3 regions of the Bacillus spongicola genome follow, and region 1 is predicted to be linked to each of the others. Evidence: riboswitches for the same ligand, from Rfam matches in the RefSeq annotation. Region 1 holds a riboswitch; each other region holds the start of a gene.
The links. A riboswitch is a leader RNA that binds a small molecule or an ion and turns the genes downstream of it on or off. The one in region 1 is predicted to bind lysine.

Region 1 (10,095 bases):
CATCCTTGCAACCCTATTCTGTTAATGGAGAAGAATTAAGTGCGGCTGATCATTACCGTTTACGGATGGAACTCTATTCAAAATTCGAAACTACTACACAAATTCCATGGTATTACCTTGCGGCGATTGATCAGTATGAGCGAAGTTGGCGATTTTCAAGGCGTGATATTCCTAATCCTGAGGGAATCATTTCAATTTATATCCCTAAAGAGAAATGGGCAGGTGAATTAAATCCTAATCTGGATGACCAAAACCCAGCATCCATCTCCTTTTTTAACGGCATTGGGCTCGATGGTGATTTAGATGGAAAAGCAGATTCTTTCAATAATGAAGATATTCTAATGACAATAAGTCAGCACATTCTTGCCTTTGGTGTTGACGAAGACAATTTTAAAATCGGCTTATGGAATTACTATAAACGAGATAAAACCGTCGGAATAATCATGGGCAAGGCCAAAATATATCAAACCTATGGAACCATTAAGCTTGAGGATAAAGCCTTTCCCCTGCCCCAAAATTTTAATTATAGCTACCGAAACACATGGGGAGACGCACGTGGTTGGGGTGGAAGAAGAATCCATGAAGGAACCGATATTTTTGCTGACTACGGTGTTCCGGTCCGATCGACCTGTTACGGAATCATTGAAATGAAAGGATGGAACCAATACGGGGGATGGCGTCTAGGTATACGGGATATCAATAACACCTATCATTATTTTGCTCATTTGAATGGATTTGCGAAGGATTTATCGGTTGGTCAAGCCGTTAAGCCTGGTCAACTAATAGGAGGTGTCGGAAGCACTGGCTACGGTCCACCTGGTACATCCGGAAAGTTCCCGCCCCATTTACACTACGGAATGTATAAAGACAACGGCCATACGGAGTGGTCATTTGATTCCTACCCTCACTTACGATTATGGGAGCGTCATGACCGTCAAAAAAGATAAAAGGCGCTTGGAACTAGGTACAAGACGCCTTAAACTTTACCATTGATTTAAGATGGCTTTTTTCGTATACATTGTTGCTCCTAGCACTAAGTCAAATAAATCAAGGATTTTATTCCTATCCGATTAGGTGCTTCAAAAAAAAGAGAGCTTCGATTAAATCGATGCTCTCTTCCATCATTATTTTGCTTTTGATTTTCTGACTGCGTTAGCAATGCTTGCGGCTAAACCGCCCCAAATAACGATAATACCCACTAACATCATTACAATTGCACTCGTATCCATTTAAGATACCTCCTTCTTAGAAACCGGAAGTTCAACTGTATTACGACTCCATGGTTTAGCTGTTAATAAAACCGCTGCGAGCATTGCACCAATTGCAACAGCCCATCCAAAATTGAAGACAAATTCTAATGGATAATCGCCTCCACCATAGCTGTTAATGATACGTTCTTTAATTTTCCCGTACATCATATAACCTAATACAAGTGGTGTGATTAAGCCTAAACAAATTTTCCACCATAGACCTAGTCTAATATCAGACACAGAGTTCGCATGCTGTTGAAGTGGTGTTAGCTGCTTCGCAATCCAAGCGATAAAGACAACTTCAAATAATCCAGCAAGTGCAACACCAAATTGGTTAATAAATTCATCCGTTACATCGAGGAAATTCAATCCTCCTTGAGTCGCGAACAATAAAGAGAGAACAGCAGACAAACCACCACCCACTGCAACTGCTGTTGAACGAGAAACATTAAATTTCTCCGATACAGCTGCAACGAAAGTCTCTACAATCGAGATTAATGAGGAAAGACCCGCAAGTACTAAGCACGTGAAGAAAAGGAATCCAAACAATCCATTAAATGCAGGGAACTGATTGATAATCTCTGGGAATACAGCAAAAGCTAATAATACTCCAGTCATTCTAGCATCTAAATCTGCAAAGGCTACCCCTTGAGATTGCGCCATAAAACCTAAAGCAGCAAAGATACCAAAACCAGCAAGTAACTCAACACTTGAGTTAGCAAATCCTGTAATAAAGGCATTATTCGTTAAATCCGATTTTTTTGGCAAGTAACTAGAATAGGTAATCATAATCGCAAAGGCAATAGATAGGCTAAAGAAGATTTGGCCATAAGCGGCTACCCAAACTGAAGGCTCCATAATTCGTTCCCAATCTGGTTTAAAGAAAGCATTTAATCCCTCTGCAGCACCATCAAGAGTAAGTGCACGAATTACGACAACTAAGAACAAGACTACTAGAGCAGGAATCATGATTTTATTAGCAAGTTCAATTCCTTTTTTAACTCCAGCAAACAATACCCCTAGCGTAATCGCCCAAACAAGAATTAAGGGAATCAAAACACCTGGCACTAAATCTCCCATAACACCTGGATCGGATAACTTTAAGTAGTCTCCAACTAGGAAGCTAACTGGGTTTTCACTATTTTGCCACTGTAAATTAATAGAAAAATAGGCAAAGGCCATAGCCCAAGCAATAATGACAGCATAATATGTCGATATGACAAATGAGATCATCACTTGCCACCATCCCATCCACTCACTACCTTTACTAGCTCTAGCATACGATAATGGAGCGGAACCACGGTGCTTATGACCGATCGTAAACTCGAGAATGAGTAGCGGAATTCCGGCAGTTAATAATGCAAATAAGTACGGTAAAAAGAATGCTCCTCCTCCATTTTCATACGCGACCCCTGGGAACCTCCAAATATTCCCTAAACCAACTGCTGAACCAACAGCCGCTAGAATAAAACCAGCTCTTGTTCCCCACTGTGGGCGATTTTCCATTGACAATTCCCCCCATGTATATCCTAGCACCTATAAATACTAGAATATTACTATTTTTCTGATTATTTAGTATAATCTATCAACAAGTATAATCACGAATCGGTAAAAAGTCAAAGTATTATTTTGTCGAAACCCACTGAATTTCCTATGTTTTTACCGATTAATACAGAACATTTATTATTGCTTGAAAATAATTGCCAAGCTTCGCTGATGAAGATCAATATTTTTTCAATTTTAGATCTCCTCTAAACAAAAAACACCTCAGCCAACAATGGCTGAGATGTTTTACTTAACCGTGCTTTTCTACTCTTCTGCCCATAACGAGCGTATAGGCCACTAATAAGGTAGCTATGGTGATAAGGGCTAGTAATGTACTGCCCGAGAAACCTAATACCAAAAAGCCTAGCGCCGATATGACTGCACCCGTTAATGCATATGGTAGCTGAGTGATCACATGGTCAATATGATTACTACCCGCACCTGTTGATGACAAAATCGTTGTATCTGAAATAGGAGAACAATGATCTCCAAAAACAGCTCCAGCTAGAACGGCCGCAAGGGATGGTAATAGCATCTCAATGTCAGTCGCTGCAACAATTTGTCCAGCAATCGGAAGTAAAATCCCAAAAGAGCCCCATGACGTTCCCGTTGAAAAGGCTATGATACCAGCAACGATAAAGAGTAAAACAGGTAAATATCCTAGTGGAAGATTAGCTTCTTTAACAAGATCCGATAGATATATGCCCGTTCCTAATGAATCAATTAATCCGACAATCATCCAAGCAAAGATCAAAATGTAGATGGCAGGAAGCATTGATTTAATCCCTTCCCACATACCAAGAGAAACTGTGGCAGGGTCCGTCCCTTTAAGAAGGTGTAAAACAAGCGCCACCGCTAGCCCGATTAATCCACCATATAATAACGATGCGGCCACGTCTGTATTTTCTAAAATAACAAAAATATTTGCATCTCCATCATAGCCTGTCCACAGCATAGATCCGATAGTACCTATAACCAAGGCAACGATTGGTAACACTAAGTCTATTACTTTCCCTTTATTACTAACAGGAAGATCATTTTTTAATTCGCCAGGAATTTCTTTTTCATTATCATACACTTCGCCTGTTTTCATAGCTCTATCTTCATGAACTTTCATTTGCCCTAAATCAATGCCACGAACAGTAGTGATAAACACGAGCGCAATAGCCGTGAACACATATAAATTCATTGGAATCATTTGAACAAATGCCGAGAAAGCTGAGTACTCAGATATTTGATATTCCGTAATAATCCCTGCAATGATAGTAATAATATAGGCCCCCCAGCTTGAGATAGGAGATACGACACATATCGGTGCAGACGTTGAATCAATGATATAGGCCAGTTTTGCACGAGAGACATTGTGACGGTCGGTTAATGGACGTGCCACTTGTCCAACCGCAAGTGCATTGAAATAATCATCGATGAAAACAATAATTCCCAGGGTTGCTGCAACAAGTTGTGCGCCAACTCGTGTTTTCACACGCTTCATCGCCCATTCTCCAAACGCGCGTGTTCCACCTGAAAGATTAATAAATGCAGTAATCATTCCGAGTAAAAGCAAAAACAGAATAATATAGACGTACCAAGTATTCAGTTCGCCACCATTGACGAAAATCGCTTTAAAAGAGTTCCAAATAATCGTCAACGTTTCTAAAAGATTGAATTGAGATAAAATGAGGGCTGCCGAAATAATTCCTGTCCCCAACGAAAGAAGTACCCTTTTCGTTAAGACGACCATTAAAATGGCAATGAGTGGTGGTAATAATGAGTAAATTGTGTTTTCCATGTTGTTTTCCTCCTCCTATTTGGTAAGACAGGGAGGGGAACCATTTTGTATGTGTGAAGAAATACAAAAAAGGTAATGATAGAGAAGCTATCATTACCTTAGTAATATAGACATTTCTCCATCACGATCTGTAGCTCCCCATTATAAAGATCAAACATTCCTTTATAATGACAGTGTTACCCTTTTTCAAGATAACCCCAGCAAAGAAGAATTTGACCCTTCTACTTTACTTCGGCAAACGTTCCCTTCAACTGTGATCAACGTTGTCATCCTCACACAGTTTACTCATAACACTTGCATCCTCTACCCCATCGGATTTTGATTAGGATATTATTTAATTTTTTAACATGTCTATTAATATAGCAGTAAATCATTGTATTGGCAATCAATTTGTTCAAATATTTATAGATGAGCCTCTTCCACACGGAAATAGGACAAAGAAAAGGCCAATTACGCCATAAACTAGATACCAAACCATTTTCCAGTGCTTTCTTGTCTAATAGCTCTTTTCATATGCTTTGTTGCACTTGGCACATAGAAAACAGGAAGTAAATTTTTTCGATTGGTCCCTACTATTTATCTAGTAATGAAGAGTTTTTCATTAGGAAATGGGGATGAAGTCATACAAGTCAAAGGTTTTATTCCTATTCGAAAACAGCTTACCTAATAAAGCTGTTCTCACCAAGAATGTTTCTATTTGCAAGAAAAGATTTTTCAATAAGGTTCGATCGTCTATCTTTGAGTGAACTCTTTATCAAGAAGGCGATTCCAAGTTTGAGTGATACTCAATCGAACTAGCAACAATGTATCCGAAATCCAGATGATTTAGCACTCACACCTCGATCAGAAAGTATTGTTTCTACTTTTTCACAAGTATAGTTCCTATTTATTTTTGCTTCTTCGCTATTTAGTATTTAGTCTAAAATCTTGTATAACTGTCAATACTGGGTAGAAACTATGAAAATACCTAGGAGCTGATGGCGTTATGGAAGATTTCCAAGAAGATTTTAATGTATTCGAGGCTGCTTTAGAAATACCTGAACCTTGGTACGTTTTTCATTATGAGTTGGCAAAAGAAGATAAAGAACTTCACATTTATCTTGAATACAGAAAAGGGGCAGATTTCACATGTCCTAACTGTGGATTTTCCAGATGTAAGGTTCACGATATTCAAGATCAGGATCGTACATGGAGGCACCTTGATTTTTGGCAGTACCAAACATTTCTACATGCAAGAATGCCTAGGGTTAAGTGTGAATCATGCGGAAAAATTCGTACGGTTAAAATTGATTGGGCACGACCAGGTACCGGATTTTCTTTGTTATTTGACTATCATGTGCTGTCATTGATGGTTGAAATGCCTGTTGCCGCAGTTGCTCGTAAAGTTGGTGAACACGATACCCGCCTTTGGCGAGTCTTTAAACACTACGTGGATAAAGCGGTTGAAAATATTGATGTATCAAATGTAAAGAGTGTCGCCATGGACGAAACGTCTCGTAAAAGAGGGCACAAATACGTGACATTATTTGTTGACACAGATACGAAGCGAGTCATTTTTGTTACGACTGGAAAAGGAGCAGGTGTGTTACAGGAATTCTGTCAGTTCCTTGATAGTAAAGGGGTTCCTTGTTCTCAAATCAAAGATTTCTGTTGTGATATGTCTCCGTAGTTCATTTCAGGTATAGAGGAGAATTTCCCTGAAGCATCGATTACATTTGATAAATTTCATGTGATGAAATTTATCAACGAAGCAGTAGACAACGTCCGAAGACAAGAACAAGCCACCCAACCCGAACTAAAGAATTCACGATATACATGGCTCAAAAACCAAGAAAATCTTACCGAAAAACAAAAGAATAAATATGTCAAATTGAAGGATATGGATTTAGCAACAGGTCGTGCATACCGTATGAAATTAGGGCTACAAAAAATGTTTTCCAGATCAGCTGGTATCTCAGAATTATACTTTGATGAGTGGTATAGCTGGGCAACTCGATCCCGACTGGAACCAATAATTAAGTTGGCTCGATCTCTAAAGAGGCATAAAATCGGCATATTAAGATGGTTTAAAACAAGAATGACCAACGGACTTCTTGAAGGAATAAACAGTTTAGTACAGGCTGCAAAAAGAAAAGCTCGCGGATATCGTTCTCCTGAAAACTTTATAGCGATGATTTACGCCACAGTAAACAAGATGGACTTGATTATGAGACAATAAATGATTGTCATTCCTTTATTTTGCTCGAACAAAAAAGATTGAGTAACAGTTTGGAGTCATACATCGCTCACAACTGAACCCATTCCCTTGTCCATGAATAAGTATGTCCGTTCAATGGAGTCGATATTCATGTAACAGGTGGTGAATGCAGAGCGAGCAATTGAACTCATTCCCTTGTCCGTTTTTTGATTTTGACCTTGGTGGTAGCTAAGACACAATACTATTAAATTTTGGTCGTGTATGGAGTCTCGTAATTTGTTTTTTCAACACTAAATAGCGAAGAGCCTTATTTTAACTGTATTACAAGTATGGTTGACTTTTCGGAGAGTTGATTGGAGCGGATTACCCTAGAAAATGCCTAAGCAGTTTATTCTAAGGAGTTCTTTCAATGTCCTGAGGATAAACAAGGAGGCACCTAGACCACCAACTGAAATCAACAGCGGGGGTTTAAAGAGATTTATCTTCACAAAAAAGAGCCTCTATTAAAACACCCACTCTTCAAATCTGCGAAAAGTGGGCATTAATTCTTATCATAGTGCATAGCGATATTACAATCCGTTATAACCAAATGAAGTTCTATTTTTAAATCTATTTCATACGTCGAGCTGATGGTTTGACCTTCTTCTTCGATAATTCTCACGACAGGACGATCAGATAAACCTTTATTTTGCTTTGCTATAATTCCTTTTCGTCCGTCACTCAAAACGACCGTTAATCCATTGGGATAGATCGACACCGAGTTGCGGAAGGCCTCTACCACTCTTGTGTCAAACAAGGTACCTGCGCCAGAATAAAGAATTTCCAACCCTTGGTGAGGTAGCATCGCATTTCGGTAAACACGATTTGACGTTACGGCATCAAATACATCAGCTACAGCAATGATTTTGGCAAATGGATGAATGTCTTCTTCTTTTATTCCACGCGGATATCCTGATCCATCTAACCGTTCATGATGTTGAAACGCACAATGAGCAATCGTTAAGGATATGGTATGAAGCTTTCGTAGAATTTCAAAACCATATTCTGAATGACGCTTTACTTCGATAAATTCCTCTTCTGTTAAACGTCCTGGCTTTAAGAGAATCTCTTCAGGGACTAACATCTTCCCGACGTCATGAAGAATGGCACCCATCCCAATCGCTTCTAATTGCTTATCAGAGAGCTTTAACTCCATTCCAATCGCTAACGAATACAACGTCACATTAAAAGAATGTTGGAAAATATAAGAATCATAGGTAAACACGTCCGATAAGACGATTTGAAGATCAGGGTTATCCTTTATACCTCTTAAGACAGTATGAATAATTCCTTTAAAAACTTTTGAATTCTTTTCAAATACTAAAGCATTTGCAGATGCAGATGACTTATTAAGACCTGTAAAGGACGCTTCAATCGTTGAGATAGCTTCTTGCCTAAGCTCACTTGAAACCGGATCCTGAATATAAATTCCGGCTGATTGAACATCTTCAATATAAACATACTGGATGTTTAAATCAACCAAGCGTTGAATCATTCGGGTTGTTACGGAAACACCTGCACGAATAAGTGCTTGCCCTTTAGGACTGTAGACGGATGTTGCAAGTACCATGCCTTTATTTAGATTTCTGGTTGATAGTAGCCTCATAGCATTCTCCTATGAATATCCTTCATTATTCGACAAGTTTTACTAATATCTTCTATTATAAAGGAATCTACCCTCATTGCAATAGTTCCATGAAAGAAACCTGGTATGACTTTTCCAGTCAAAAAAACAGCCTCTTTAGGCTGTTTTAGATCATTTTTAGCAGAGCCTCTCTCCCTATGGTTCCTTGGACAATACCCAATGATTCTGCTTCGATTGTGACCGATTCTAGTGGGGCATCGAGTAGCTGATCAATTGTTTTGACCCCCACTGCTCTTCCAGCTAATACTTTGCGTGCTGCTAATTTTTCATTTAATAACGTAACATCTAATGCACCACACATAATATATCCCTTGTCACTTGATACAACAAGCAAATTGGTTTTAGGGAGTTGAACGGATACCGCTAAAAACGTATGTCCCTCTATCTCAACAGGATATAAATTCACCATCTTTTAACGCTCCTTTCACCATATATGTATGATGAAGAAGCGTTATCAGTGCTGTTTTTTTAGCTTCCACGCCAAAACATCTCGCAAAAATTCTGGCATATAATATTGTTTTTTTGCTCGTTTCAGCTCAGGGAAAAAGTGACCAAAAGTAAACATGTCCGTCGTTCCTAACCGATATTCTTCATGTAACTGGATCTTTTTCCCGTTTACAGACATTTCGTTAAGATTTTCATTAATCGTTAGTCCTTTAAAAACAAAATTCCCCATTACTTTCCCTCTAAACCCTAGTCCTTTCAACTCAAGAGTAGGCCAATCTTTATTAAAGCTTTGCTTGATGACTTCTTTTAGTTCGGCACCTGATAAAGTTATCGCACACGGATTAATTGGATGAGGCAGGAGTGCATGAAGGTCATATTCTGAGACAGAACCCTTTTTTAAGTCTCCCAACACAAGCCCAGAATTAATTAAGGTACAGTCTGCTTTCGTCCATTCATGCACGGCCTCACATAGAAGCATAGGTAAAGAGGATGGATTAAACCAATCTGTGGTAAAATCGCGCTCTATCGTTACAACCTCTTGTTGAAGAAGCTGTTTTCCTCGCTCAACCCACTCGTCAATTTGGTAGTCATCTTGTTGCTCCGCTGGAAGCTCCTCTGTTTTATACACTTGGGCTGTTTTTCTTAAAATGGCCTTTTTTACAGAGTCAATTTTGAGCTCGATGTGACCAATATAATAGCCATACTTCCCCGCAGCCGCAAGAAGAGTTTGATTGACCATTTTTCCTTCTTCGAGTAAGTGATGAGTATGACCTCCTAAAATAACATCAACCATAGGGTGCTCTCTTGCAATCCATTCATCATCCCCTAAGCCTAAGTGAGACATTAATAGGAAACCGTCGACCTCTTTTAAATCATAAATTTCTTTTTCCAATTCATCTAGTGGCGGTGTCATTCTCCATCCTAGTAAATCATAAAAATGCTCGTAATAAGCAGAAATCCCTGCAATACCCAGTTTAAACCCCTGTTTACTTTCCACAATGATATTTGGCTTTGCCCACGCAGGTCTTTCACCGTTTTTTTCGTATAAATTTGCTACAAGAACGTCAAATTTTGCTTTACTGTACAATGTGCTCAAATCTTCATACGAAAATGTAATCCCCTCATTGTTGCCAATCGTGACCGCATTATAACCAACCTCATTCAATAAGGAAATATTTTCTTT
Region 2 (10,095 bases), on a different contig from region 1:
TTCTTTATGAACGGTCCAACGATTCGTCCCAACCTAAAAATAGAAGAGAAACACAGCTTGGTGTCTCTCGCTTCCACAATCGCTGTAATGCTGGGAACCCCGCTTCCAAGTCATGCAAGAGGTCCAGTATTAAAAGAGGCCTTTAAACGAAAGGAATCAACATCATGAGAAAACAAACAGTGATTGTATTTATGCCAGCTTACAATGAAGAAGAATCGATTGGTGACGTGATTCGAAACGTCCCAAGAGGTATTTCGGCTAATATTGAGGTGAAAGTCTTAGTAATCAATGATGGATCTACTGATGGTACAGTGAAGGTGGCGAACGAAGCAGGAGCCGATTATATCGTTGAGATGGATAGAAATAGTGGACTTGGAGCAGCAGTGAGAAAGGGTCTTTCACACTGTATAGAGTTAGGGGCAGATATTGCGGTAATGATAGACGCGGATGGTGAATACCCAGCGACACAAATCCCTGAATTGATTCAGCCAATTGTAATAGGTGAAGCGGATTATGTCATGGGCTCTCGATTTTTAGGAACGATTACGGGTATGAAAATTCATCGTCGACTCGGAAATTACTGTTTCACCTTGTTACAGTCTGTTCTTTTACAAAGGCGAATCCACGACGGTCAGTCCGGTATGCGTGCTTTTTCGAAAGAGGTTACCGAAGAAGCCGAAATCATACATGATTATAATTATGCTCAAGTTCTTACCTTAAACATTGTTCGTAAAGGATTCAGAATGAAGGAGATTCCTATTCGCTATTCAGTGAGAACGACTGGAAAATCATTTATTAAATTTAAAGCGTATATGACTAATGTCCTACCAGCTATATTCAAAGAAATGAGAAAACCTGTACAGAGAGTATCTTCGTCAAAAAAAACACAAAATGAAGCTCATATTTCACAAATGGAGCATTGACATTATGAATGATAATCATTATCATTGAATGTGTGGGAGGAAAGCAGATGAAAAAGCTACTTTTTTTTAGTTTATCAGTGATATTAATTCTCAATTACATAGGTATGTCTACTCGAGCCTTCGCTTATTCTTACGGAGATCCTGGAGAAGAGCAAATGGCAGAAGCATACAAGGAGCTAGAAGCTCATTTAAATCAAGGGGATTGGCAAAGTGCGAAAGAAGTGTATTCCTCCTATCAAAAAGAATTTGAACTGTACTTTACGAAAACACAGCCAGATATTGAAATAGCATTTGAAACACAAAATGAAGAACTCTTATTGAGAAGCTGGCAAGCTGCTCTTCGCTTAAATATTGAAAGACGCTTACATTTTGCAGATGATCAGTTCCAAGATTACGGGCAAGCGAAACTGTTGCTGGCCAAAGCAAGAGGAACGTTCAATGTGTTAGAGCCGTTGGCACTGGAAAAAGTAAGCCAACAAAAAGTCAATGATATATATGCAGCTTTTGATGAAGCTTTGACATCATTAGGTAATCCTGGACTGTTCGGCATTGGAAGTAAAGAAAATGACCAAGAAACATTTGTCAATAAAATAGAATTTATAGAAACGGAATTGCGACCGTTGTTTCCGATTGTGGCAGAGTTGAATGAAGATGAAAGCCATTTAACGGAAGAAAACCTGGAATTAGGATTTGCCAATGACGAAATCGGAACTTCAGCCTTTTGGCTCTGGTTGTCACTCGGTCTTGTCTTGCTATTAGTCATTTTGATTCTGTTGAATAAAAGAAAAAGGAAGGAATAGCTTCTTTTCGAACAAAGGGGGATGTCATCATGGATTTTCAGGCTTTTTTAATTACACTACGTGAAGCTTTAGAAGCCATTTTAATTGTAGGACTGATTTTATCTTATTTAACCCGTTTGAATGCTGAAAAGTATAAAAAATGGGTGTATGTTGGAGTTGGGTTAGCACTTGTCACCTCATTTTTAGTTGCGCTTATGTTCCAAGTAGTCTTCACCGGCTTTGCAAGCTTTGGGTCAGAAGTCTACTTGAAAATTTCCATAATGTTTGCTTCCGTGATTTTATTAAGTCACATGGTGCTTTGGATGAAGAAGCAATCTAAAGGAATTAATACGGAAATGCAAAAAAAAATTAATGCAGCTTTAACAGCAGGTAGTGTGTCTGCAATGATCGTTCATTCGTATTTGATTGTCGTACGTGAAGGTGTCGAAACTGTCTTTTTCTTTGCTGCAATTAGTAACGGTGATGTAACCAAAGTATTCACAAGCTACGGAGCGTTGAGTGGGTTATTAATGGCTTTAGTCATCGGTTATCTCTTTTTCTCTGGTACGATGAAAATTTCCCTAAAAGCCTTTTTCAATGTAACAGGGATACTAATTCTCTTTATCGCAGCCGGGCTATTAGTTCAAGGTATCGGTGTGATGCAAGATATCGGGAAATTAGGCTCATTATACACAACTGCTGAAGGTAAACCTGCTGATGTGTATAATATCGTTCACATTATGCCTGAGCATTATCAAGATGAATTTCACTACCAAAGAGATACAGGAAACGATGTATTAATCAATGGTCAAGTAGGGTTATTCTTTGCCGCCATGTTTGGATATAGTCATAATCCGTCACTTGAACAAATAATGGCATACACTTTATACTTTACATTTGCATTCTTATGGTCGTATTTAATCAATTCAGGTAGGATACGTTTCCCTTTTAAAAAAGCTGTTCCTGTTTCCGCAAAGCAACAAAGAAATGCAATAAAAGAAGGTAATCCGGAAGAATTGGGATCAATTAAAGCGTAGTTCACTACTTATCGAAGAAGGCCCCTCTAATAGAAACATTGACAGACTCGTTAAAAACGGGTCTTTTCTTATATAAAGACTTTTTTCGCAAAGTTTGTGGCTTTTCGTATCAGTTTATCACCAATGATTTAGCTATGTTTTAGGACATCATTTCATCTATTTTTGCTGGAAATCTACAGGGTATTGGAGGATATAATCAAAAATCTGACGAAATTGCCACATCTATACGTAAACTTCCTATTGAAGAGGGGAGATTTCCGGTTGTTAGATACGTGTCTAGCTTCAGACCCAATGAGCACGTAGTCATAAGCCAAGCCCGGTTTTGAGGAAAAAAGTGCCTCGGACCAGTTCAATCTTGTCTTATGTAAGTCTCTGATAATCGAACGCATTGCGCATTTCTAATATACTTATGAAAAGGAAGACTCTTATGAAAGTGAAATCTATTATCGCACTTATTATCTTGTACTGGGTAATCCGACTGGGATTGCTATCGCCTCTCCCTCAAACATGGGACGAAGTTGATTTTATCCTTGGAGTTAAAGAGTTTGATTTAATCAATATGCAGCCTCATTTCCCGGGATATCCTTTCTTTATGTTAGGGGGAATGGTGTTTAATCATTTTATATCTTCCCCTGAATGGGCATTGCTTCTCTTTATTCAGGTTGTTTGTATAAGTACGATTTATCCCCAATATAAACTTTCGCGTACATATTTTTCAAATGAAAAAAGTTGGTTGCTAACGTTAGCACTCCAAACATTAGCCTACCCAACTTTTATGTCTAGTTTGCCTATGAGTGAAGGAGCCGCTCTGAGTGTCTTATGGTGGTATTTATGGTCTTTGCATCAAGCTTGGCAACAAAATAAACGTGAAGCCGTTTTGTGGCCAATCTTATTCTTTAGCGTTTTGCTCGGCATTCGATTATCTTATCTTCCATTTGGGGTGGGACTCCTACTTCTAATGGTTAAACGTTTTCAGTACGATAGGTCTATTCAAGAATTATTGTCCCATGTAGCTCTAATTCTAGTTTCACAACTTATCTGGGTTACCGCATTGATTGCAAATGTAGGTTCACTGAAAACATTTGTCGATGTCGCAACCGGATTTACCGGTGGGCACTTTAATGAGTGGGGAGGAGGCGTTAGTGAAAAAACGGATATTCTTCCCCGCTTTGCAATCTATGTATTTCAAAATATTGTTTGGAATGGCTATGTAGCTACATCAGTCATTTTACTTATAAGTACGATTATACTGGTTCCAATTCTACTAAGGACATCACTGTTTCCGAAAACATTTCCGATTTTGCTATTTAGTAGTGTATGGGGTAGTTATTTCATCTGGGGATTTTTTGCTCAAAACATTGATAAACCGCGGCATATTCTTCCGCTAATTGTTTTAGGTTCTTTTGTGGGTTATGTCGTAATTGTAAAACAACAGAGTAAATGGGCAACGTACCTTTTAATTTTACACATACTAATACAGGGTGTTGTCGGATTAAATTTACTTTTCGAACATAAGTATTCAACTCCAGCAGTATACCAACTTGTGGAGAAGTTGAAGAAGGAAGAACAGCCCATTCTCGTGTATACTTGGGAAGAAACGAGGGTAATGGACTACTTAAACGTGCCTTTTTCCCATAAACGGGTTTTTACCTATCAAGAATTTTTACGAGATATTTCGATGCATCCAACGGAAACAATCTACGTAACGGGAGCAGTAATAGAAGGATTTAAGCAACAAGGAACAACAAATCTCGAAGGTCAGTTTAAAGAAGTCCAACGATTTTCATCCCTTTCTCTAAGAGATCCCGTCTATTCTGCTATTACTCTTTATCAATGGAAGTCTGAATGAGGTGACAAGAACTAATGAATGACTTAATACAACAGAAGCTTGCTGTTCTACCTGATCAGCCAGGCTGCTACTTAATGAAAGACAGGCAAGGCACCATCATTTATGTTGGGAAGGCTAAGGTTCTGAAAAATCGAGTTCGCTCGTACTTTACCGGGTCACATGATGGGAAAACACAACGGCTTGTTTCCGAAATCATCGATTTTGAATACATCGTCACCTCTACCAACTTAGAGGCACTCGTGCTGGAGTTAAACCTGATAAAAAAACACGATCCAAAATATAATGTGATGCTAAAGGATGATAAAAGTTACCCATTCATAAAAATAACAGCCGATCGTCACCCACGATTAGTGATTACAAGAAAAGTAAGTCGGGATAAAGGAAAATACTTCGGTCCGTACCCGAATGCACAAGCTGCCAATGAAACAAAAAAGCTATTAGACCGCATCTATCCTTTACGAAAATGTTCTACACTTCCTGATCGAGTATGTTTGTATTATCACATGGGTCAATGCCTCGCTCCTTGTATTAAAGAAGTAGAGGAAGAAACTTATCGTAAAATGAAAGAAGATATTACAAAATTTTTAAATGGAGGGTATCAAGACATTAAGCGGGAATTAACAGAAAAAATGTCAGCTGCGGCAGAGGAATTGGAATTTGAGCGAGCAAAGGAATATCGTGATCAGATTACCCATATCGAAGTGACAATGGAAAAACAAAAAATGACCATGAAAGACTTCACGGATCGAGATATCTTTGGATATTCTGTAGATAAAGGCTGGATGTGTGTACAGGTATTTTTCGTCCGACAAGGCAAAATGATCGAGCGAGATGTCTCATTGTTTCCGATTTATGATGAACCTGAAGAAGAATTTTTAACGTTTCTAGGTCAGTTTTATGAAAAAACCAATCATTTTAAACCAAAAGAAATTTGTTTGCCTGAACGGATTGATATCGTCTTAGTTCAGGAGCTTTTAGGGGTGAAAACCTTTCAACCTCAGAAAGGGCAAAAGAAAGAACTTGTGAAATTAGCTCAAAAGAATGCCAAGATTGCACTAATTGAAAAATTTGCTCTAGTCGAACGAAATGAGGAACGGACGATAAAAGCGGTTGAAAACTTAGGGAAAGCTATGAATATCTATCCTCCTCTTCGAATCGAAGCGTTTGATAATTCGAATATTCAAGGAACTAATGCGGTTTCGGCATTGGTTGTTTTTCTAGATGGTAAACCGGCTAAAAAAGAATACAGAAAATATAAATTAAAAACGGTCAAAGGTCCAGATGATTATGAATCGATGAGAGAAGTAGTGCGAAGACGCTATACGAGAGTACTTCGTGAAAACCTTCCTCTCCCTGACTTGATTCTTATTGATGGAGGTAAAGGACAAATTGAAGCGGCACGTGGAATCCTAGAAGATGAACTTAATCTGGATATTCCTCTTGCGGGGTTAGCGAAAGATGAAAAGCACAATACATCCCAACTTCTTTACGGAAATCCTTTAGAAGAAATTCCACTAGGAAGAACGTCACAAGAGTTTTATTTGCTTCAACGAATACAAGATGAAGTGCATCGATTTGCGATCACCTTTCATCGTGAACAACGAGGAAAATCTTTATTTCAATCTGTTCTTGATGATATTCCAGGAGTTGGACCAAAACGAAAAAAACAACTTCTTCGTCATTTTGGTTCCATGAAAAAAATGAAGGAAGCTACGGTGGAAGAGTTTATAGAGATGGGCATGCCCCAAGGGGTCGCCGCAGAAATAGTGCAAAAATTAAAAACTTAACATTGTTGCTCTTATGGATGTATGCTATAATGAATCAAAATTTCATATTATTATCACTTTAATAAGTGGTGGTAGAGGTGCGAACTTCATAAGTAAAAGTCTAGAAGAGGTAGGGCTCTAGTGACGGACTTTAAAAGGGAAGGATCGCCGAAGTGGTATATGTCTCTTCGCATATTAAGCTGGTTCTGTATTGAATAAATTCAGAATTGTCAAGATGTACTCATCTTGGAGAGCTATCTCACAGTGTATACACGGTAATTTCTGTTCGTCTATACAAGCAATGAGATCTCTATTCTCGTTGCTTTTTTTTGTGGGTGTGCTCTACTAGGTGCTTATTCATGGTCGAGAATAGAAAAGGATGGCGATAATATGGGGATTATAGTGCAGAAATTTGGCGGGACATCCGTAGGAACCGTTGAACGAATACAATCAGTGGCAGAGCGAGTGATTGAAGAGTACGATAGAGGCAATGAAGTGGTTGTAGTTGTATCTGCTATGGGAAAAACAACGGATAGCCTTGTTTCTCTTTGTAATGGTGTGAGTGGAAATCCTCCAAAGAGGGAACTCGATATGCTTCTTTCAACAGGTGAACAGGTGACGATTGCCTTGTTATCAATGGCCATTCACCAAAAAGGATACGAAGCACACTCATTTACTGGTTGGCAAGCTGGAATTGGAACAGAAAAAGTTTTCGGAAATTCTCGAATTACTTCTATTGATACAAAGAAGATTCACGCAGTACTTGGGGCAAAAAAAATTGCTGTAGTAGCAGGATTTCAAGGAATAACAGAAGATGGGGAGATTACAACCTTGGGAAGAGGGGGATCTGATACAACGGCTGTCGCCTTAGCTTCCGCTTTGAATGCTGATCGATGTGATATTTATACTGATGTAGACGGAGTGTATACTTGTGATCCACGCTTTATTGATAGAGCTAGAAAACTTGATAGTATCTCCTATGATGAAATGTTAGAACTCGCCAACTTAGGGGCCGGAGTACTTCACCCAAGAGCGGTTGAGTTCGCTAAAAATTATTGTTTGCCACTAGAAGTTCGATCAAGTATGGAGCAGAGAAAAGGAACTCGTATAGAGGAGGAAGTATCAATGGAAAAAAGCTTAGCAGTACGAGGAGTTGCCTTTGAAGAAGATATTATACGATTGACGATTTTTGGGTTATCGAATGCAGTAACAGGGTTGTCAGACATCTTCTCTACGTTAGCTCACCATCATATTGACGTAGACATTATCATTCAAAGTCAACTTGGAGATGGAACAATGAACCTTTCTTTTTCCATTAAAGAAAAAGACCTTTCCCGAACATTATTGGTATTAGAAACAGAAAAATCTCGTCTTGCTTTTGAGCGGGTAGAGTTCGAAAAAGCATTGGCAAAAGTTTCAATCGTTGGGTCTGGAATGGTATCAAATCCTGGGGTTGCCGCAAAAATGTTTGATGTTCTCACAAACGAGGGCATTGGCATAAAAATGGTCAGTACGTCAGAAATCAAAGTATCAGTAGTGGTCGCTAGGAACCAAATACAGGCCGCAGCAAGTGCGCTACACACAGCTTTCCAATTGGATAAAAGCAATATTCCTATTTAAGTGCCCAAACAATCATGCATGTAAAAAGCTGAGGTGTATTCAAAGCTTTTTCTATAGTGAATTTGTCAGATCTCCTCAGTCTTTTCGTGCATTATTTAATATGCCTGTGTTCGCAAAGTTTGTTGCTTTTCGAACCAGTCTATAAAATAGTAGATAGCTTTACTCCTGGCATTTATTCGTCTATTTTTGAGGGTTATTAGCCCCAAAAGGGAGGATTCATTTAAAATTAGATGAAATAGAAACAATGTATAGGTAAAGAGCCTATTACAATATTGTTGTTTTGAAAGGATGAATCTAATTTGAAAAAACAAGCATTCCTAAAGTAGCCAACCAATTAGACTGATTGAATGAAAAATGAAATATTTAAGGATCGCTAAATTATTGGCATACCCTGAAGAAATCAATCTTGATCATTTTTGAGATTGAAATGGCTTTTTTTTTAGGGTTGTCATCATGAAGTATTTATTCCTATCCGAAAAGAAACTTCCATTGAGAAAACATCCTTTCAATGAAAATGACCTACTCTATTTGTCACTCTTTACAAAATCAGTATCATCCCATTGGACAGTTAGCTCAACAGAAGAAGACCGTTTTTGAACGCTTTCAATCGCTTCTGTTAAAACGTGGTGTTGCTGCTCGTATTGTTGAGCAAGAAAACCTGCCTCTAGTTTAAAACACGCGTCGTTATTCATCTCTAGTCGTTTTTTTACGACCTGTCCAGATAGAGTGAAAGTCTTTCGGTGCTTCTTTTCTTTCATTAATGTTAAAATTCCCCAATTCGCTTCTTGGAAAAAATTAACTGTCTCTTCGTTGGTGGCAAGCGGGAATTTTCTAGCTAAATGTTTCCCTGCCCAGTAGGACAAATCTGCTGTATGTTTTCCTAACAGGTCTGGTATTAATGTATCTCGCAACAGTTCATAGCTAAACGCTGATACGAGTGTGCTTTGGAAATCTTCCTCTTCAGTTTTCTTCAACGTAAATCCCCACTTTCTATACTTCTATTATATACCGGTTGATGCGAAATTTCACACCTTGAATTACATCCTAACCATTTTAGTAATATAGTAATAAATCGGTTTATTTATCTGAAAATTCAATCATAATATTACAGGACGGTTGTTGTTTTCAATAGGAAACTGGTCAAAATATTTTTGCAATATTGTTCAATTTAATGTATCCGTTTTCTTGACGCGTTTACTTCATGAGAGTAAAATGAACATGTCACATAATTGTTAAAATATGAATTTTTGCAGGACTCTATTAAACTTAGTTTAAGCAGGGATAGTGCTGCAGAGTTTCATAATTAAGGGGGGTATATCATGGCTGGAAATCGCGAGTTTTATTTACGCAGGCTACATTCTTTACTAGGTGTGATCCCAGTTGGATTATTTTTAGTACAACATTTAGTAGTGAACCATTTTGCTGTGTATGGGGAAGATTCATTTGAAAAAGCGGCTCATTTTATGGAAAGTTTACCGTTTCGTTATGCATTAGAAATCTTTGTTATCTTTCTTCCATTACTATTTCATGCAATTTATGGCTTATATATTGCATTTACTGCGAAGAACAATGCAACTAAATACGGTTATTTCCGTAACTGGATGTTCGTTCTACAACGGTTCACAGGAGTTTTCACACTAATATTTATCTCATGGCATGTATGGGAAACAAGAGTACAGGTTGCACTGGGAGATGAAGTTAGCTTTCAGATGATGGAGTCGATATTATCAAATCCATTTATGTTTGCGTTTTACGTGGCGGGGATTCTTTCGACTGTTTTCCACTTTGCAAATGGTCTTTGGTCCTTCTTTGTTAGTTGGGGAATTGTTGTTTCACCAAGATCTCAAGTGATAGCTACATATGTTACACTAGCTCTGTTTGTAGCGATTTCGTATGTAGGTATCTCTGCATTATTTGCATTCATCGTTTAGTAAAATAGGGTATTTGATTGGAACGGGAATAAGGGAAAAAGGAGTGAGTCACGATGAGTAAAGGAAAAGTCATCGTAGTTGGCGGAGGTTTAGCAGGCTTAATGGCAACCATTAAGGCAGCTGAAGCAGGCACGCCAGTAGAATTATTTTCACTAGTACCAGTAAAGCGTTCTCACTCGGTGTGTGCTCA
Region 3 (10,095 bases), on a different contig from region 1:
TTAATGCGCCTTCTTCTCCACCTGACACACCTGTTCCAATAAAGTGGAAACCTTGATTGCTTAATTTTTTATTCCGACGAATGGTATCTTCAAAAAAGGTGTTTCCTCCATCGATAATAATATCTCCTTGATCTAAAAAAGGTGTTAGCTGGTCAATGGTCGCATCCGTTGCTGCTCCAGCTTTAACCATTAAAAGGATTTTACGAGGCTTTTCAAGTGAAGCAACAAATTCTTTAATGGTTGGAGCTGCGAAAATATTTTTCCCTTGAGATTCCGCCATCATTTGCTCTGTTTTTTCACTTGAACGATTATAGACAGAAACGGTATAGCCTCTGCTCTCAATATTCCATGCAAGGTTTTTCCCCATTACCGCTAATCCAATCACACCAATTTGTTGTGTAGTCATATAATAACAATCCCTTCTAAAGACATTCTATTTATATTCTTATAGTCTTTCCCTAAATGTAACAGTCCTTATTTTCCGTTGCAAATTAATGGGTCATCTAACATTTCCTCTTTATTATGGCCTTTTCTTCTCATTCTCTCTCAGAAAATCTTTGTTAAAACTTGTTCCGTCTTCTACAGAAACTGCTTTTTTCTGCGGAAGCTTCATTCCCTTTTGCACAATACCTTTTCCGAACTTCGCTTGTAGGTCCTCAATGGTTTTGTATAGCGGCTCATCTTTTGCTTCCTCTTCGTAGGAAAATAAATCGAGTTGGCGAAAGGCTGCTTGTTTTTCAATAAGGTCATTTGTCGTAATACCGAGCAAGCGAATCGAATCCCCATTCCAATTTTGGAGAAAAAGGTCTTTAGCACTAGTAAAAATGTCTTCTTTTTTAAAGATATACTGTGCTAGTTTTTTGCTTCGAGTAATAGTATTTCGATTTTTAAACCGAATTGAAATGGAAAGTGATTTAGCTACCAATTCTTTATTCTGAAGGCGGAGAGCTACTTTTCCAGCTAATAGATGAAGATGACGTAGTAATTCCTGTTGATTGGCAATATCTTTAGGCAAGGTCATGGAATTTCCTATGCTTTTAAAATCATAGATGGAATCTGGATCCACACGCCTCTCATCTTCTCCGTTTGCTCGTTTTTTCAAGCGAGTACCGTTAATTCCTAATAATGCTCTTAGCTTTAACTCTTCTGCATGGGCCAAATCATCAATTGTTCCTACGCTGATGGTTTTTAACTTTTCAGCTGTTTTTTCACCGACCCCATGCATCTCCCTAACTGGAAGTGGCCAAAGAATCTGAGGGATGTCCCGCTTTCTTAAAATCGTGATTCCCATTGGCTTTTTCATATCAGAGGCCATTTTCGCTAAAAATTTATTTGGTGCAAGGCCAATACTACAAGGTAAGTCTAACTGTTCTAAAATTCTCGATTGAATAGACTGCGCGATTTGAAGCGGATTCCCTAGTTCATAACAATCTGATATGTCCATATAACCTTCATCGATTGAAACCGGTTCAACCAGCTCTGTGTATTGTCGCAGTAAATCAAACATCCCCGTTGAAGCTTGACGATAACGATCGAAATTAGGCCTCATTATTATCAGTTGTGGGCATTTTTTTTTGGCCTCCCATAAAGGCATAGTCGTTTTCACGCCAAACTTTCTTGCCTCATAGCTACAGGTGACAATAATCCCTTTCCTTTCCTCAGGATTACCAGCAATCGCCAGCGGTTTGCCTTTTAACGTAGGATCGAATGTCATTTCAACAGATGCATAAAAACTATTCATATCTACGTGAAGAATTACTCTTCCTTTTTTAGGATAATACTGCTTCATAATGATCACACCTTATTCAACTGGAGCATTAATTTGATGGATTATTTTCGCAAAGATTGCGGCTTTTCGAATAGGAATAAAACCCTCGACCTGAATGACTTTGTACTCTTTTCCTAACGATAAAATTTGGATTTCTAAATACAAAGTAAGAAATAACTCAAAAACCATATTGCCTATTTATCTCTTTGTGTGAGGAGCAACAAATTTTACAAAAAATCCATCTAAACCCCAATAACGATTTCTAATTGAATTATTTGGGATAGGCTACATGATTTAGCTTCGCCTACATCTTTCTTTTTTTATGGCTGTTTTCGCAAAGTTTGTTGCTTTTCGTATCAGTTTATCATTTAACCCGAGCCCCTGCCACTGCAGCTGGATCACGAAAAGCGGAAGTGGCTGCCCAGGGACGGCAGGCATCTGGCAGAACACGCAGTGAAGCCTGCTTCACGTAGTGGGCTGACAAATGCCCGAGTCCATAGCCACTGCAGCTAGATCCGTCTATTTTTGCTGGAAACCAACGATGAAATGGAAGATTTAATAAAAATTGAGATGAATTAGCCACAATGGATACGAAAAGAGCCTTATACAAAGAGCCCTTTGAAAAGAAAAAGCATGACTCCTTAGAGCATGCCTTTATCCCTCAACTGATTCAATCAGATACGCTTCAATTTCTTTGATTCCATCTAGGCTCTTCACTAGTATCCCTGGGCTAACGTATGTAATAAGTCTTTGTTCCCAGTGCACAACACCTGTAAAATACTTCGTTTTTGAGTATGCTAAAAGACCCACTTGCTTGATCGCTTCATTTGGGACATCTAGAATTTCTTTCGCTTCCTTTACGATGACAGCAAAAGAGAGAAGCTCCGATTGAATGACAATCATGCGTGCGTCCGTTAAGTCAGAAGCAGCTCCATATAAAATTTGCTCAAAATCCAAAACGGGAACCAATTCATTCCTTATATCGACAATGCCGCTCACATAATTGGGTAAGTGTGGGATGGGATTAATCTTTGCTAGTTTTTCAATGGATATAACATTTTCAATAGGAAGCGCATATTCTTCCGTTCCTGATTGAAAAACAACGACCTTTTGAGTATCGCTCATGAAAATCCTCCTCTGTAAATAGGTGCATTATTCCCTAAAACAATTTCTTCTTTTAGAGTACCACTTTTCCATCCTATTGACTATTGAATTCCTCTTTACTAACTAAACACTCTACGAGTGCAACTAGCGCATGTATTTCTCCATTTGAGCACGTTCGATCGCTCTAATAAGAACGCCCAAACCCGCCTAGAGCTTTAAGTAGCTCACGTACATGGAATGACAAAAATCGGTGCATTTACTAACTTTGTTCGCATTTTAAAAGGTCAATTCGGTTCCCCTTGGAGGTTAGCGTTGTTCAGTTAGATGATTTCAAAAGGGAACCCTCTATACTAAAGGGTTCCCTTCAAATAATAAGGCTGTTTTCGTAATGCTTGTTGCATTTCGCACCCGTCTATAACCGATGATATAGCTTTGTTTCAGGGCATCATTTCGTCTATTTTTGATGGAAATCAACAAAGAAATGAAGAATTCAAACAAAAAGTAGTTGAAATAGCCACAATGGATACGAAAAGAGCCAAAAATAAAAATTAATATTAAAGTTTTACACAGTTTTTAACTTACTCTCCAGCGACATCTTCTGTGATTGCTACTACCATTTCTGCTAGTTTCACTAATTCTTCAACAGGCATTCTCTCACTTGTAGTGTGAATTTCTTCATAACCAACAGCCAGGTTAACCGTTGGAATTCCAAACCCAGCAATCACGTTCGCATCACTACCGCCACCGCTTGTTTGGAGTTGACTATCACGACCAATTTTTACTGCTGCTCGTTTCGCTACCTCTACTACTTCATCACCATCAGCAAATTTAAAGCCTGGGTACATAATATCCACTTCGATCGTCGCACTTCCACCCATTTCAGTAGCAGCTGATTCAAACGCATCTTTCATTTTCTGCACTTGCGCTTCCATTTTTTCAGGCACGAGGGAACGTGCTTCAGCTAAAATATCCACACGATCACAAACGATATTCGTTGCTTTTCCACCTTCGAAGCGACCAATATTAGCAGTTGTTTCGTCGTCAATGCGACCAAGTGGCATACGACTGATCGCTTTTGCTGCCATCGTGATGGCCGATTTCCCCTTTTCAGGTGCCACTCCAGCGTGTGCTGTTTTTCCGTGAATAACCGCTTTTACTTTCGCTTGTGTTGGCGCAGCAACAATAATATTCCCAACCTTACCGTCACTATCAAGCGCAAAACCATATTTCGCTGTTACAAAGGTGGGATCCAGTTCTTTTGCACCAACTAAACCAGACTCCTCGCCAACTGTAATAATGAATTCGATTTTTCCGTGGGCAATATTTTGTTCCTTCAGTACTCGTACCGCTTCAAACATAACCGCTAATCCTGCTTTATCATCCGCACCTAAAATCGTCGTACCATCCGAGTAGATAAATCCGTCTTCTTTCAATGTCGGTTTCACAGATTGAGCTGGAACAACGGTATCCATATGGGAAGTAAAGTAAATCGTATCAACATTTTCCTTTGTCGCAGGTAATGTGCAAATTAAGTTGCCTGCCCCGTGTCCCGTAATACCCGTCGTGTCATCTTCAACCACTTCGACGCCAAGATCGGCAAATTTTTTAGTTAGTACCTTTGCGATTTCGGCTTCCTGACCTGTTTCTGAATCGATTTGTACGAGTTCTAAAAATTCATTCACTAAACGTTCTTGATTGACCATATTAACTCCTCCTACTATGTATTCAACTAGTACAGTATAACTCGAAATACATTTTGGAACAATGAATACACTTACAAAGGGATATTTCCATGTTTTTTATACGGACGAGTTTCTTTCTTATTTCTCATCATCTCAAGACTTTGAATCAATTTTATTCGTGTTTCCCTGGGATCTATGACATCATCGACCATTCCACGACTTGCTGCAACATAAGGATTGGCAAATTTCTCTCGGTACTCTTCTATTTTTTCCGCTCTCAATTGCTCCGGATTGTCACTTTTATTGATTTCTCTTGCAAAAATAATATTGGCTGCACCTTGTGGACCCATCACCGCAATTTCGGCATTTGGCCAAGCAAACACTAAATCTGCCCCGATGGCTTTTGAATTCAAAGCGACATACGCCCCCCCATAAGCTTTTCGGAGAATAACAGTGATTTTTGGAACAGTTGCTTCTGAATAAGCATACAAAATTTTAGCACCATGACGAATAATCCCACCATGTTCTTGCTTAATACCTGGAAAAAATCCTGTGACATCTTCAAACGTAATAATCGGTATTTGAAATGAATCACAAAAACGAATAAATCGGCTAGCTTTATCGGATGAATCGATATCGAGACCACCTGCCATAAATTTCGGCTGATTACAAACAAGCCCGACTACTTCTCCCTTGATCCGAGCAAGGCCAATCACAATGTTTTTGGCAAACTCCCTCTGAATTTCTAAAAATGAGCCTTCATCGACAATCTCCTGAATTACTTTACGCACATCATAAGGTCGTACGGCATCGAATGGAATCAAGTCTGTTAGATTCTCACGATAGTCATTTTCTTCTTCTGTTTCTTTCATAGGTGGCTTCTCTACATTATTTTGCGGAAGGTATGAAATCAATAATCGAACTTGTTCTAACACTTCCTCTTCAGATGAACCACGAAAATGAGCATTGCCACTAATCGAATTATGTACCTCAGACCCACCCAAATCTTCTGCACTGATTTTCTCTCCTGTAACTGTTTCAATCACCTTGGGTCCGGTAATAAACATTTGACTGGATTTATCGACCATAAAAACAAAATCTGTAATCGCTGGGGAGTATACAGCTCCACCAGCACAAGGCCCCATAATAACTGAGATTTGCGGAATCACCCCTGAATAAATCGCGTTACGATAAAAGATATGACCGTATCCATCTAGCGAGACAACTCCTTCTTGAATACGTGCCCCACCTGAATCATTTAACCCAATAAATGGTGCACCATTTTTCACCGCTAGATCCATCACATTGGCAATTTTTTGCGCATGCATTTCACCGAGAGCCCCACCAAATACGGTAAAATCTTGTGAGAACAAATAAATTGGTCGACCATTGACTTTTCCATAACCAGTGACAACCCCCTCCCCTGGCGCATCGACTCCATCTAAACCAAAATCATTGCAGCGGTGTTCAATAAACGGATTTAGTTCCACAAATGTACCTTTATCAACGAGCAACTCAATCCTCTCTCTCGCTGTTAGTTTTCCCTTCTCATGTTGTTTATCAATTCTCTCGTCTCCTCCACCTAGCTCAACTTTCCTTTTCCGGTCATATAAATCATTGATTTTTTCATAAATATCCATGAACTACTCCCCCTTGACAGCTGGCTTTTCACAAAGCTCCGTTAGTACTTTCTGGGTAGATTTCGGATGCATAAATGCTACCTGTGCACCACCTGCCCCTAATTTTGGATCATGATGGATCATCTCGATGCCTTTTTCTTTCATCTCAAAAATTCTTTGCTCAATATTCTCAACCTCAAAGGCAATATGGTGAATCCCTTGGCCTTTTTTCTCTAAAAAACCGGCGATAGCACTATCCGGTGAAAGTGGTTCTAATAGTTCTAGTTTAATAGTTCCCCCGTCGATAAACGCCACTCTGACATTCTCTGAAGGAACTTCTTCTATTTTCAATAAAGGTAACCCGAATACTTCCGTATATAATGGCAATGCCTCATCTATCGAAGGAACAGCTATTCCTAGATGGTCGACTCTTTTCATTTTAAACATCCCCTCTTCCCTTTTCTCACCCCAACTAATTCTCCCCCTGTGTTTCTCGTATAGATACTCTAAGAAAATACAAAACTGTGAGGGTGAAGATCGAATATCCACCGGGATAGATATTACGAATATCGCTTTCACTATCGTATTCGATGAACTTGTCGAATTTCCTGCTACGATCTAAATTTTTGTAAACGTTTTCAGAATGAAGCATCTTGTTATTTTGATAATGGAAGAGTACAATAGGATTGAAAATGCAATAAAACAAGGAGAGTGTACTCAATGAGAAAGACGAAAGTACAAAAAATTGTTATCTATTTAATGTTATTCGCCATGATTGCGTCAACTCTATTCGCTGGCTTGGCTGTGCTATTATAAAGGTAGTTTTCGCAGAGGTTACTGTTAGTAGAGTTCAGAGTTTAGAGTTTAGACTTTTTACCTTGATACAAAAAAGAGAGGATCACTAATGAGCGATTCTCTCTTTTTGTAGGCACATATCTATTAGAAGAAGTAACCTCCCGAAAACAATGGATAAAAAATTCATCCAAACTACTTTTCTTTATTGCCCTAGGCGGTGATATTTTTCATCCCTTTGTATATAAGATCCAACTCCTGATAAGATAGTTGAAATAAATGTCGACCATCTTCCGCTTTCAAAACGCCTTCTTGAATAACCAGCTCTATTAATTTTTCTTTTGCTAGAATCCCAATCTCTAATGTCAATTTCCTTCCCCTTTTCTCCATCTTTTCTGTCAAAGGGAGAAACAAAACGCCCAACCAAGATGCCCTCACAAAAAACCCTTAGTCTTCAACACCTCTTAAATAGTTCTCCGCAAAACATTTCTTGTGACAATATCACATTTGTTCAAGATAAAACTATTTAAAAAACCCTAGGAATTTTTCCACTTCTGCAGCAACACCTTTTCCCTATGGTGGTCGGTGACACACATCTCCCATAAGGTACTTATCAATCATGTACCTCTATCTTAGAAAGGACAATCTTTATTTAATAATTGTTTCTATTTTTACCAAAAAACACTATCATTGTCAAGCTATGGGTGTCAGAATAGAGGGGGGATACCTCACCTATACTTAAACTCATGATAGATGGATAAAACCTCCGAAAATTAAAAAAGGGACAGCTCTATTTAGAGCTATCCAACATCTAGGGAGTTTAGGGGTATGGATCTAGATGTAGTAGTATATTACCCAAGCAGCATTAATCTTAACCTCATTTATGAAGTTTTTACGAACATAAGGAACAATAATTGAAATAACCTGCTAAATCGACTATGATTAAAGTACATCTGAGCATGTTTAAAGGAGAGAATAATCTTGAGTATGGATTTTAATTTATTTATGAATGATGTTGTTCGTCAAGCTCGCGAGGAAATCGAAGGGGCTGGATATACCCAACTAACAACAGCAGAAGAAGTAGAAGAAATGTTTGCCAAAAAGGGCACTACCCTCGTTATGGTCAATTCTGTTTGTGGGTGTGCAGGTGGGATTGCTCGTCCAGCAGCAGCTCATAGTGTTCATTTTGACAAACGCCCTGATCATTTAGTGACTGTTTTTGCAGGTCAAGATAAAGAGGCAACCGCCAAAGCTCGTAGCTATTTTACTGGTTACCCGCCTTCTTCTCCATCTTTCGCACTTTTAAAGGACGGAAAACTATGTACAATGGTTGAAAGACACGAAATTGAAGGTCACCATCCCATGTCGGTTGTGAACCAGCTACAAGAATCATTTGAACAATATTGCGAAGAAGTATAGCGCTTACAAACCTGACATTTTTGAATGTCAGGTTTTTTCTATGGCTACACTGAAGAGATACGTGAACGAATGGAGAAAAAGCATGTTTAAAATCGGATATCGTACTATTAAGACAGCGATTGGAACCGCAATCGCCATTATGATTGCTCAGTGGTTTCAACTAGACAATTTTGCCTCCGCTGGCATTATTACCATTCTTTGTGTACAAAACACAAGAAAAAAATCATTATCTGCGTCCTGGAGTCGCTTTTTAGCGTGTATCGTCGCAATGGGTTTTTCCTTCGCCTTCTTCGAAGGGATTGCCTATTCACCCATAATTATTGGGAGTATGCTCTTATTTTTTATTCCAACGACCGTTGCCTTAAAGGCAAAAGAAGGAATTGTGACGAGTTCAGTCATCATCCTTCATCTTTATTCGGCAAAACAAATTACCATGAACATCATTTTTAATGAACTTGGAATTATCATTATTGGAATTGGTGTCGCCTTAATCATGAATTTGTATATGCCTAGTTTAGATCGAAAGCTGATTCACTACCAAAAACGAATTGAACGAAATTTCCAACTCATCTTTAAAGAAATAGCTCATTATTTACGCTGCCAACAAAGTGACTGGAAAGGAATGGAGATTACAGAAACAGCTAAACTTCTTCATGATGCTAAGTCCATTGCTTTTCGTGATGTTGAAAACCACTTTTTGCGACATGAAGATGTCTACTATTTGTATTTCAAAATGAGAGAAAAACAATTTGACATTTTGGAACGAATTTTACCGATTGCTACTTCCATCTCCTTAACTGTCGAACAAGGTAAAATCTTAGGTGATTTCATGGACAAATTAAGCGAACAAATCCATCCAGGAAATACTGCCTTCCTCTATCTAAAAGAATTATATGATATAAAAATTGAATTCGAAGGGATGGCTCTTCCACAAACACGAGAAGAGTTCGAAGCACGAGCGGCATTGTTTCAATTTATGAAAGAAATGGAACAGTATTTATTACTCAAAAGCTCGTTTACAGGCTTACAAAAGAAAAAAAAGAATGGTAAACCTCTTAGTGAAGCAAACTATTCTTAACCTTCATTGAAAGGATGAATCAGATGAATTTGCTATTCGCTATCTGTTTAGTGTTCTCACCCATTTGGCCACTCGGAGAAAATCCATTACCAGGCGACCCAATAGTCATCGTCAATAAACAGACGAATGAACTGGCTTTTATTGTCGATGAAGAAGTGGTTCATATTTATTCAGTAGCGACAGGAAAAACGGAGAACTTAACACCTGAAGGTACGTTTACCGTCACTGTAAAAGCTGAAAATCCTTTTTACCGTAAAAAAAACATTGAAGGAGGATCTCCTGATAACCCACTTGGGACACGCTGGATTGGATTTGACGCAGAGGGTACAGATGGAAGAATCTATGGTTTGCATGGAACGAATGCTCCTAATAGTATTGGTCAGTATCTCTCGAATGGGTGTATTCGGTTAAGTAATACTATGATTGAACAACTCTATGAAAAAACCCCCTTAGGTACAAAAGTTCATATCCTCTCGTCCCCCCTTCCTTTTGAGCAAATCGCCAAAGAAATCGGTGCTATATCTTAGCTGAATAATTATTAATGTCAAGTAACATGCGTGTTGATTAACCAATAAAATCCAAAAAAAATACCAAAAAGGACACCTTTCTAGTAGAATGATGTTTGCCGACAAA

Region 2: another riboswitch for lysine. It lies ahead of U8D43_RS20225 (aspartate kinase); the one in region 1 lies ahead of U8D43_RS06215 (Na+/H+ antiporter NhaC family protein).
Region 3: another riboswitch for lysine. It lies ahead of U8D43_RS18630 (Fur-regulated basic protein FbpA); the one in region 1 lies ahead of U8D43_RS06215 (Na+/H+ antiporter NhaC family protein).

The regions. Positions count from the first base shown of each region.
Region 1 covers NZ_JAYKTS010000006.1:78,690-88,784, reverse strand. Annotated here, with positions in the region: gene U8D43_RS06230 (M23 family metallopeptidase) at 1-947, shown strand, start outside; gene U8D43_RS06225 (methionine/alanine import family NSS transporter small subunit) at 1,125-1,229, opposite strand; gene U8D43_RS06220 (sodium-dependent transporter) at 1,230-2,756, opposite strand; gene U8D43_RS06215 (Na+/H+ antiporter NhaC family protein) at 3,046-4,584, opposite strand; lysine riboswitch at 4,708-4,898, opposite strand; partial or broken gene U8D43_RS06210 (ISL3 family transposase) at 5,570-6,802, shown strand; gene U8D43_RS06205 (HD-GYP domain-containing protein) at 7,323-8,426, opposite strand; gene U8D43_RS06200 (YunC family protein) at 8,572-8,874, opposite strand; gene U8D43_RS06195 (bifunctional metallophosphatase/5'-nucleotidase) at 8,920-10,095, opposite strand, start outside.
Region 2 covers NZ_JAYKTS010000052.1:4,106-14,200, forward strand. Annotated here, with positions in the region: gene U8D43_RS20195 (alkaline phosphatase family protein) at 1-168, shown strand, start outside; gene U8D43_RS20200 (glycosyltransferase family 2 protein) at 165-923, shown strand; gene U8D43_RS20205 (hypothetical protein) at 971-1,723, shown strand; gene U8D43_RS20210 (FTR1 family iron permease) at 1,753-2,739, shown strand; gene U8D43_RS20215 (hypothetical protein) at 3,167-4,588, shown strand; gene uvrC (excinuclease ABC subunit UvrC) at 4,603-6,375, shown strand; lysine riboswitch at 6,440-6,619, shown strand; gene U8D43_RS20225 (aspartate kinase) at 6,745-7,974, shown strand; gene U8D43_RS20230 (YslB family protein) at 8,499-8,948, opposite strand; gene U8D43_RS20235 (succinate dehydrogenase cytochrome b558 subunit) at 9,294-9,905, shown strand; gene sdhA (succinate dehydrogenase flavoprotein subunit) at 9,959-10,095, shown strand, end outside.
Region 3 covers NZ_JAYKTS010000039.1:7,814-17,908, reverse strand. Annotated here, with positions in the region: gene gnd (NADP-dependent phosphogluconate dehydrogenase) at 1-406, opposite strand, end outside; gene U8D43_RS18665 (DNA polymerase IV) at 521-1,789, opposite strand; gene U8D43_RS18660 (hypothetical protein) at 2,110-2,241, shown strand; gene U8D43_RS18655 (chemotaxis protein CheW) at 2,423-2,893, opposite strand; gene U8D43_RS18650 (tripeptidase T) at 3,451-4,575, opposite strand; gene U8D43_RS18645 (acyl-CoA carboxylase subunit beta) at 4,647-6,194, opposite strand; gene mce (methylmalonyl-CoA epimerase) at 6,198-6,611, opposite strand; gene prli42 (stressosome-associated protein Prli42) at 6,894-6,989, shown strand; gene U8D43_RS18630 (Fur-regulated basic protein FbpA) at 7,179-7,334, opposite strand; lysine riboswitch at 7,427-7,603, opposite strand; gene U8D43_RS18625 (BrxA/BrxB family bacilliredoxin) at 7,947-8,384, shown strand; gene U8D43_RS18620 (aromatic acid exporter family protein) at 8,467-9,462, shown strand; gene U8D43_RS18615 (L,D-transpeptidase) at 9,492-9,989, shown strand.